DNA from 2 places in the Micromonospora sp. WMMD812 genome. Region 1 is predicted to be linked to the other one. Evidence: riboswitches for the same ligand, from Rfam matches in the RefSeq annotation. Region 1 holds a riboswitch; the other holds the start of a gene.
The links. Region 1 has a riboswitch for cyclic di-AMP ahead of O7603_RS11295 (C39 family peptidase). Riboswitches for the same ligand answer to the same signal wherever they lie in the genome.
Positions count from the first base shown of each region.

Region 2: linked by a shared signal. The riboswitch ahead of O7603_RS07320 (C39 family peptidase) and the one ahead of O7603_RS11295 (C39 family peptidase) in region 1 are both predicted to bind cyclic di-AMP.

Region 1 is NZ_CP114904.1:2,497,913-2,502,098, reverse strand. Features, by position in the region: gene O7603_RS11310 (acyltransferase family protein) at 1-37, shown strand, start outside; gene O7603_RS11305 (hypothetical protein) at 129-548, shown strand; gene O7603_RS11300 (hypothetical protein) at 686-1,456, shown strand; cyclic di-AMP (ydaO/yuaA leader) riboswitch at 1,742-1,883, shown strand; gene O7603_RS11295 (C39 family peptidase) at 2,114-2,956, shown strand; gene O7603_RS11290 (alpha/beta fold hydrolase) at 3,103-3,849, shown strand; gene O7603_RS11285 (CDP-glycerol glycerophosphotransferase family protein) at 3,911-4,186, opposite strand, start outside.
Region 2 is NZ_CP114904.1:1,587,629-1,591,814, forward strand. Features, by position in the region: gene O7603_RS07315 (LysR family transcriptional regulator) at 206-1,138, shown strand; cyclic di-AMP (ydaO/yuaA leader) riboswitch at 1,902-2,048, shown strand; gene O7603_RS07320 (C39 family peptidase) at 2,185-2,958, shown strand; gene O7603_RS07325 (hypothetical protein) at 3,298-3,471, opposite strand; gene O7603_RS07330 (GntR family transcriptional regulator) at 3,489-4,013, opposite strand.

The sequences.
Region 1 (4,186 bases):
AGCCGACGAACGGGCGGCGTACGCCGACACGCGCTGACGCCGTCCACGCTGGTCGGAGCCCTCGGCGCGGCGAATCCGACACGCCCGGCACCGATGCGACGAGGCGGCACCGACGGTAGCGTGGTCACGTGCTTCCCGTCGCGCTCACCTGTCCCCTGTGGTGGGTGGCGCGGTGGGCGACGCGGCTGCTGACCAGCCTCGCCGTCGCCGGCGCGCTGACCCTCGGGGCGGCGACGGCACCGGCGGCATCGGCGGCACCCGAGGCGCCGCCGGTGACTGTCGGCGGGCGACCGTCCACACCCGGCGGTCCGCTGCCGTGCGCCAGTGTCGAGCTGGCCCGCACCGCCGGTCCGGGCACGGCGGTCCCGCCGCACGCGCCGGCCGACGCCCGGCCCGGCGTGGTCCACGCCCAGGTCGACGCCCTCCCCGGCGGGCTCCCCGCGGTGGCCGCCGCACCGGCACCGGCGTCCGCCGTCGCGGCCCAGCAGCGGGCGCCGCACGCGCCCGCCCCGGCCGTCCGGGCGCCGCGCGCGCCGCCGGCCGCCTGACCCGTCCGCGGGAACGTTCTCCCGCCGTACCTGTCGAACCCTGCCCACCGCACCCCCGGCCTCCCTCGTGCTCCGCACCCGCCCGAGCGCCGGTGGTCGTGCGGTTCCCCCGCATCCGCAGCCCGTGAGGTGCCGCCATGGAGAAGACCGTTCTCTACCAGTTTCTGATCGAGGTGCCGCAGGCCGCCGCCATCTGGTCGGCCCTGCTGGTGCTCGCGCTGACCGTGCTCACCGTGCTGGCGGCGCGCCCGCACCGCGACCGCCCGGACGACGGCCCGTCCGCCGGGGGGCCGAGCGACCGGGAGCTGGCCGAGACCGAGGCCGCCGACCTGTCCCGGTACGCCGAGGAGGTGGCCGTCGCGGCGGCCGGGGCCGCGCAGACCGCCCGTCGCCGCCGGGCCGACTGGCTGGCCGCCCAGACCGACGCCGAGCGGGCCTGGGCGGCGTACGACGCGGCGGAGAGCGCTGCCCGGCGGTTCGCCGGCGCGGCTGCCCTGCCGACGCCTCGGACCCCCCGCACACCGGCCGAGTACGCGGCGAGGGAGCGGTACCTGCACCGGGCTGCCACGGCCGCGCACTGGCGCGGGGATCTGACCCTGCGGCAGCTCGGTGACGTGTTCGGCCACCGCAACGGCTGGGACGCCCGCCGGCACCCGGTCGAGCAGGAGGTGCTGCTGGCACGGATGCTCCGGGACGGCAGGCGGGCCGACTACCGGGCCGCGGCGGAGCGGGAGCGCGCGGCGTGGCGGGCCGCGGAGTTGGCCGCCGAGGCGGCACGTAGCCTCGCCGCCGAGGCGTACGCGGCGACGGCCCGCCTTCGGCCGCTCCGGGTCCCGGCGGCCCGCCGGGAGCCCGCGGCACCGCGCCCGGCCGCCGCGCGGCGTTGGCGTCCGGCCCGGGTGGGTTGACGGCGGGGATGTTCCGTGAGCCCGGTCACAGATCGGTGGAAACGGTCAGCCGGTACAGGGCGCACCAATTCCGGGCCGATTCCGGCGAGGTTGCCGACGACCCGTCCGGTTGTCGCCCTCGGGTGCCACGAGAACTGCCTGTCCCATTGAGGCACGACAGTGTCCGTACGCACGGAAAAGATTTCCATGATCGACGTTTACGCAGGTGAGATGGGGTTGGCAGGGTGAGTACCGACCAGTAGTGTCGGCCCGTCCGGTGCGGTAATCGATCGCAAGAGGCGACGCCGCGCCGACCCGCCTAATCGTGATCCACGAGCCGGGGACCCATAAGTACGTCCGGGGTGAATCCGCGAGCCACAGCCCGCGGTAGGGCGATCTTCCCGCCCGAATCCGTCAGCTAACCCGGTAGGCGGTGTCGGAAGGAGTTCCATCCTCGTGCAGCACCCTTTCATCCCCCGCTGGTCCCCGCCCCTCCACGGCATCGCGGTGCCGACGCTCGCCCGTCCCGTGACGGCGAGCTGATCCCGGCAGCCGCCCTTTCCGCCCGGGCCACCGGGCGCTTCCCCTGAGCGGTCCACCACCCGCGGACGACGTCCGCGCGGTCGCGCCTGCCCATGTCCCGGCTCCGGCGCGGTGCACCGCTCTCCCCCTGAGCCCGTGGAGGATCTTGTGAAGCACACCCTGAAGCGCCAGCTTCGCCGTCTCGCCACCCAGCGTCCGTTCCAGGTCGTCGCGGCGTCCGCCGCGGCGCTGGTGATCGCGTCCAGCACCGGCGCGCTGCTCAGCACCGCCGACGACGCGCCCGCCACCCAGCAGGCCTCGGCCGCCGTCGCCGAGCTGCGCAGCGACACCGTCGCCTCCCGCGGCCAGGAGCGCACCACCCCCTCGGCCAGCGGCTCCCCGTCGACCAGCGCCCCGTCGTCGAGCGCGTCGCCCGCCGCGAAGAAGGCCGCCGACCCGGACCTGACCCGCAAGCCGGAGCCGCCGAAGCCGCCGGCCAGCAAGATCCTGGACTACGACTACCAGGCGCAGACGACCTACTTCTACTGCGGCCCGGCCGCCACCCGTAACGCGCTCAGCGCCGCCGGCGTCGACCGGAGCCAGGACGACCTGGCCGCCCAGCTCGGCACCACCGAGATGGGCACCAACTCCGCCGAGGACACCACCCGCGTGTTGAACGCCGTCGTCAAGGGCAACCCGTACCGGACCCGGATGTTCCCGAACGCGCCGAGCCCGGCCCAGATGGACCAGCTCCAGGCCGACGTGGTCAACGCGATCACCGACGGGCGCGGCGTGGTCGCGAACATCGTCGGCGACGCCACCGACACCAACGGTGGCTGGCACTCCTTCTCGGGCGGGCACTACATCGCCGTGGTCGGCTACCGGGACAACGGCCGGACCGTCAAGATCGCCGACTCGGCGAACCCGGCGCTCCCGTCGTACTGGATCACCACCATCGACCTGGCGAACTGGATGACCAGCCGCGGCTACTCCGCCTGACCGTCCGCGCCTCCGTCGGGCGCCGGCACCCCGCACGGGGGCCGGCGCCCGATGTCGTTTCCGCGCCGCCCGATGTCGGATGCGCTACCCGCCATCTGCCGGCCGCCTCTCGCCCGACGCGCCGGCCCGGTGGCAGACTGCGGTTCATGGTCGATGACACCCGCGCCCGCGCCGACCGCCCGCCCGTCCTGGTGCTCCTGCACGGCATGGGCGCCACGGGTGAGGTGTGGCTGCCCTGGGCGCCGCTGCTCGAACGTTGGTGGCCGGGCCGGTGGCTGGCGCCGGACCTCGCCGGCCACGGCTGGGCGCCGCCGCTGCCGGGGTACTCCTTCGCCGCACTGGCCGACCGGGTCGCCACCGCGCTCGCGCCGACGGACCGCCTGGTCGTGTTGGGGCACTCGCTCGGTGGGGTGGTCGGTCTGGCCCTGGCCGCCCGCGCCGGCGGGCTGCCCGTGGACGCGGTGATCGGCCTCGGCATCAAGGCCGTCTGGTCGGAGGCCGAGCTGGCCAAGGCCCGCGACCTCGCCGACCGCCCGGTCACCTGGTTCGCCAGCCGGGACGAGGCGGCCCGCCGCTACCTGCGCGTCTCCGGCCTGGCCGGGCTGCTCGCCCCGGACCACCCGGTGGTCGAGGGCGGGCTGCGCCAGGTCGACGGGCGGTGGCGGCTGGCGATGGACCCGGGGGCGTTCGCGGTGGGCGAGCCGAACCTGCCGGCCCTGCTGGCCGCCACGGACGTGCCGGTCCTGCTCGCCCGGGGCGAACACGACCCGATGGTCACCGACGCACAGCTCAAGGAGTTGGGCGTGCCGGTGGCCACCCTGCCCGGGCTCGGGCACAACGCCCACGTCGAGGACCCGGCCGCGGTGCTCGCGCTGGCCGACCCGTACCGCTGAGCCGCGCCCCGAGCCGGCGGCCACCGCTCTGCGGCGGCCGCCAGCTCGGGGAGGCGACGGCTCAGGCGGTGGGGGACAGGGGCGCCGCGTCCGGCTCCACGGGCGGGGCGATCCGCGGGGCCGGCGGGCTCCAGCCCGGCTCCAGCTCCCGCCGTGCGGCGTCCAGGAACGCGTCGGCGTACGACGCGGCCGGGAAGTCGCCGAGGTAGCGCCGCCGGGTGGCCCAACGCTCCGGCGCCAGCGGGTCGGCGCCGAGCAGCCGGTCCAGCACCTCATCCAGATTGGTCATGTCCCGGCGCAGCACGTAGCCCGCCCCGGCCAGCGGGAACCGCTCGGG
Region 2 (4,186 bases), 910 kb from region 1:
GCAGGGTCGCGCCGCGGGCATGCAGCGCTGCGAATACGTGTCGCGGGCGGGCACCGGTGCCGACGTCCATCGCAAGGGCAGGCGCGAGTCGGAAGCTATGCGCAGTGTGACGACGAGTCCTGAACAAACGTGCAGGCGCAGACTTGCGGTGGCGGCTTGCTACGGGTGGCGAGGAATAGTGCGGTTTGCGTGGTCTGATAGGGCGGTGGAACTACGGGAGATGCGGGCGTTCGTCGTGGTCGTCGAGGAAGGGAGTCTCTCCGCCGCTGCCCGTCGGCTGCACGTGACGCAGCCCGCGCTGTCCCAGACGATCAACGCCCTCGAACGGCAGCTCGGTTTGCGGCTCCTGGTCCGCAGCAGCACCGGCGTGCGGGCCACCGAGGCGGGCATGACCCTCCTGGCCGAGGCGCGGGCGGTTCTCGCGCGGTACGACCAAGCAGTGGCCGTCGTCAACCGGCATGCCTCGACGGGCGGCGGTATGCTGCGGCTCGGGATCCCGCTGGAGCTCCCGGCCGACCTGCTGACCCGGCCGCTCGCCGACCTCGCCGAGGCCCATCCAGAGACCCGGGTGCAGGTCCGGCACATGCCCACTGCGGCGCAGTTCGAGGCGCTGCACGCCGGAGATCTCGACGTCGGGCTGGTTCGGGAACACCCGATCGGCACGGACCTGGACGCCTTCCTGGTGGTGGAGGAACGGCTGGGCGTGCTGCTGGCAACGGAACGGGCCGCAGCGCTCGCCGGGCCGGACGGAATCCGGCTGGACGACCTCGCCGGGCTGAACTGGGTCGGATTCCCCCGGTCGGGCAGCCCCGCCTGGTACGACGAGCTGACCGCGATCCTGCGCAGCCACGGGCTGGATCTCGGACCCCCCGCACCCGAAGGGCAGGCGCTGATTCCCGAGGTGAAGCTGGCGGCGGTGACCGCCGGCGGAGCGTTCGCGCTGGCGCCGCCCGGATGGTCGCCGCCACTGCCCGGCACGATCACCTGGTCGGCACTGGTCGGGCACCCCCTGATCCGCCGCACGTGGGCGGTGTGGCCGGCCAGTTCCCGTCGGCGCGACCTCGGCCGGCTGGTCGCCGCCCTCGGGGCGCAGGGGACGGACCATCTCCCGGCGGCGGCCGAGGCCCGCCCATTATGACGGCCCGCCACGGACTTGTTTCCCGCCGCTCGGCACGTGCTGGTGACGGTGTAGGCCGAGACTGACGCGACGATCGACGCGGTTGATCTTGACCGTTATCTGTTCAAGCCATGGCACCCGCCGGCGGAGAGGCTGCATCCGATGCTGGACTCGCTGCTGGAGGCGTGGCCGGCCAGCGCGGCAACCGCCACTGACCAGAGCTAGCAGCCACGGTTGGCAACCTGAACTGCACCCGGGGCGTTTCGTCTGCGGTTCCACCGGACTCGTAAGGCCGTTGCCGACATCCTCATGGCCACGGGCCGCGAATCACAACGGATCAAACCGAACGGTCCGGCCCTACCGCAGGTTGAAATGTCGGATCAGAGCCGTCAGTACATCGACGAGAGTATGCCTGCGGGCCGATGGACGAGATCTCTGCCGTCGACCTCACCGCACCCGACGAAAGGTGTGCCCACTACGGGCGACCCAACGGCGCGCGTGGTCGAGCAAATCTTCCGCGCGGTGATCGACGCCACTGACGGTCGGTTTCTGCCAAGCCCCATTTACGCCCATGAAATTTCGATCGCTGCGGCAACCGCGGCCGTAGGACGGTGCGCCGATAAACGGCCCGGCCAAATCGCGCCGGACCATACTAGCTGAAGACGCTCTGTCGCGCGATTCGAGCGAGTTATAGCTGCCATAACGATGGAGCTTGCAGGCGAGAAGTCAAGTTTGTAGCGTCGTACGTCCGACCGGGTCGTCGAGTCATCTACGCGATGACGCTCGGGCCGGATCGCCCAATCGCGATCATGCGAGCCGGGAAAATCAACCGAACATCGGGGGTGCACCCGCGGGCCCGACGGTCATGGTCGGCCGCATCCTCCCGCCCGAACCCGTCAGCTAGTCCGGTAGGGCGACATCGGAAGGAGAAACGCATTTGTTCTGCTCTCCGGCTGGTCGACGCATAAATCTCCCACCCCGCCGTGCCATCCGGGGTGGCGTAAGGCCGTTTCGTCAACTGTTCTGGCCCATTACGTCCGATAATTGAGGCTATTCGAGGGATCATCGTGACTGAGGAACGTTCTCGCAATTTGTTTCGACGCGCCATGTTGCACCGCAGTCATAGAGTGGCGCCGCTGTTGGCCGTGCTGGTAACCGCCGCCACGGCCGCGGTGGCCAGCGCTCCTGGGCATGAGCCCACCGCTCCCGGCGCGGCAGCCGCCGCCTCGGGTTCGCTGGTCATGGCCGATGTCGCGCCCGCCAAGGCCACGGCCACGGCCGGGTCCGATCCGGCCACGGCCACCGCTCAACCCGCGGCTCCGACGGTCCCGTCCGAGAAGATCCTGGACACCTCGTTCGAGTATCAGATCAACTTCTACTATTGCGGACCAGCCGCGGTGCACAACGCACTGACTGCCCTCAGCATCGACGTCAGCCAGGAGAAACTCGCCGCCGGGCTGGGCACCACGGTCCACGGCACCGATTCCGCCTTCGACACGACCCGCATGCTCAATGACGCGATCGGTGCCGAGATGTACCAGACGAAGGAGATCACGGGTCAGGAAGCCACGCCCGCTCAGATGGACCAACTGCAGGCTGAGGTCGTACACGCGACCAGCAGCGGCCATGCCGTGGTGGCCAACGTCATCGGCGGCGCGACCGACGCCAGCGGGGTCTGGCACGACTTCGCGGGCGGCCACTACGTCACCCTCATCGGCTACAGCGACGATGGGCGCGCCGTGAAGGTCGCCGACGCCTCCGGCATGTATGGCTCCAACACCTACTGGATGAGCACGATCGACATGGCCAACTGGATCGCCACCCGCGGCTACTCCGCCTGACCGCACGCCCCGCGCGCGGCCGAGAGTGCCGCTCGCGGGGCGTGCCCGCTCCGTCTGGAGGGCTCCGACGTCCGGGTGGACGCAGATGGTGCCTGCGGTGAGGTCGAGGTCGCGGGCGAGGCCGACGAGTTCGCCCCAGCGCATGCCGGTGTAGGCGGCGGTGAGGATCATCACCCGCGGGCGACGATGGCGGCGACCTGCTCAGTGCTGGCGTGGGGGCGTTACGTGCGGATGCCCTTCTGGATTCGCAGCGCAATCGTGATCTTCAGGCTGGTGACGATCACTTGCCGGCGAGGCTGCTCCCTCAGGGGGGTGTCAAACGAACGGCACCTCTCTGTGTCAACCCGTCGGCAACAGAGAGGTCTCCGTGTCCGTGATCATGGTGCGATAGACGACGTCGGCGAGGCGTCGTTTGAGGCAGCGCATGGCTTCTTTGTGGGTCTTCCCGGCCGCGCGTTTGCGCTGGTAGTAGTCCCTGCCCGGGCTCGGCCGCTGGGTTTGGGTGATTGCCATGACGTGCAGGGCATAGTTCAGCTGGCGATCGCCACGGCGTCCGGGTCGCAGCGCACCCCCCGGGTACGCGCGAGATAGCTGGCCAACTCCGCTCGCAGTACGGGCAGGCCCGTCGGCTCGGGGTAGTCCAGCGTGCCGCGCGACGCCGTCGCCATGGCGCGGCGGACACTGGTCGCCCAGGCCGTTCGCGGGAACGAACCGAGATCAGGAATCCCCGGCCGCAACTCGATGACCGGCTCGGACGCCGTCGACGGCCGCGGTTGCCGCCGCGAGTCGGGCAGATCGTGGCGTACGTCCGCGACCTGGGTGCCCGAGCCGGGCGCCGACACCAGCCACCCTTCCGCCACCAGTTGCGCGTACGCCTGCACCACCGTGCCGCGGGCCAGGCCCAGGTCGGTGGCGAGGCTCCGGCTCCCCGGCAGACGTGAGCCGGCCCGCAACCGGCCGGTCCGGATGCTGTCCCGTAACGCGTTCTCCAGCGAACGACTCGGGAAGCCCGCTCCCCGATCGAACTCCAGGTGCAGGTCAAGTGACTCCGCCACCCGCCAACGATCTCATTCCTGAGGCAGCGGCGGCGTGTTCGGCAACGACACGGGCAGTTCGGTGCCGGCGGAACGCGCAGGCACCGTGACGGAAGGACGGCTACCTGGGGTACGCGTCAAGCGGCGGGACCCGCTCGGTTGATCGCGGGCCGCCGACGGTTGCCACTGGAACT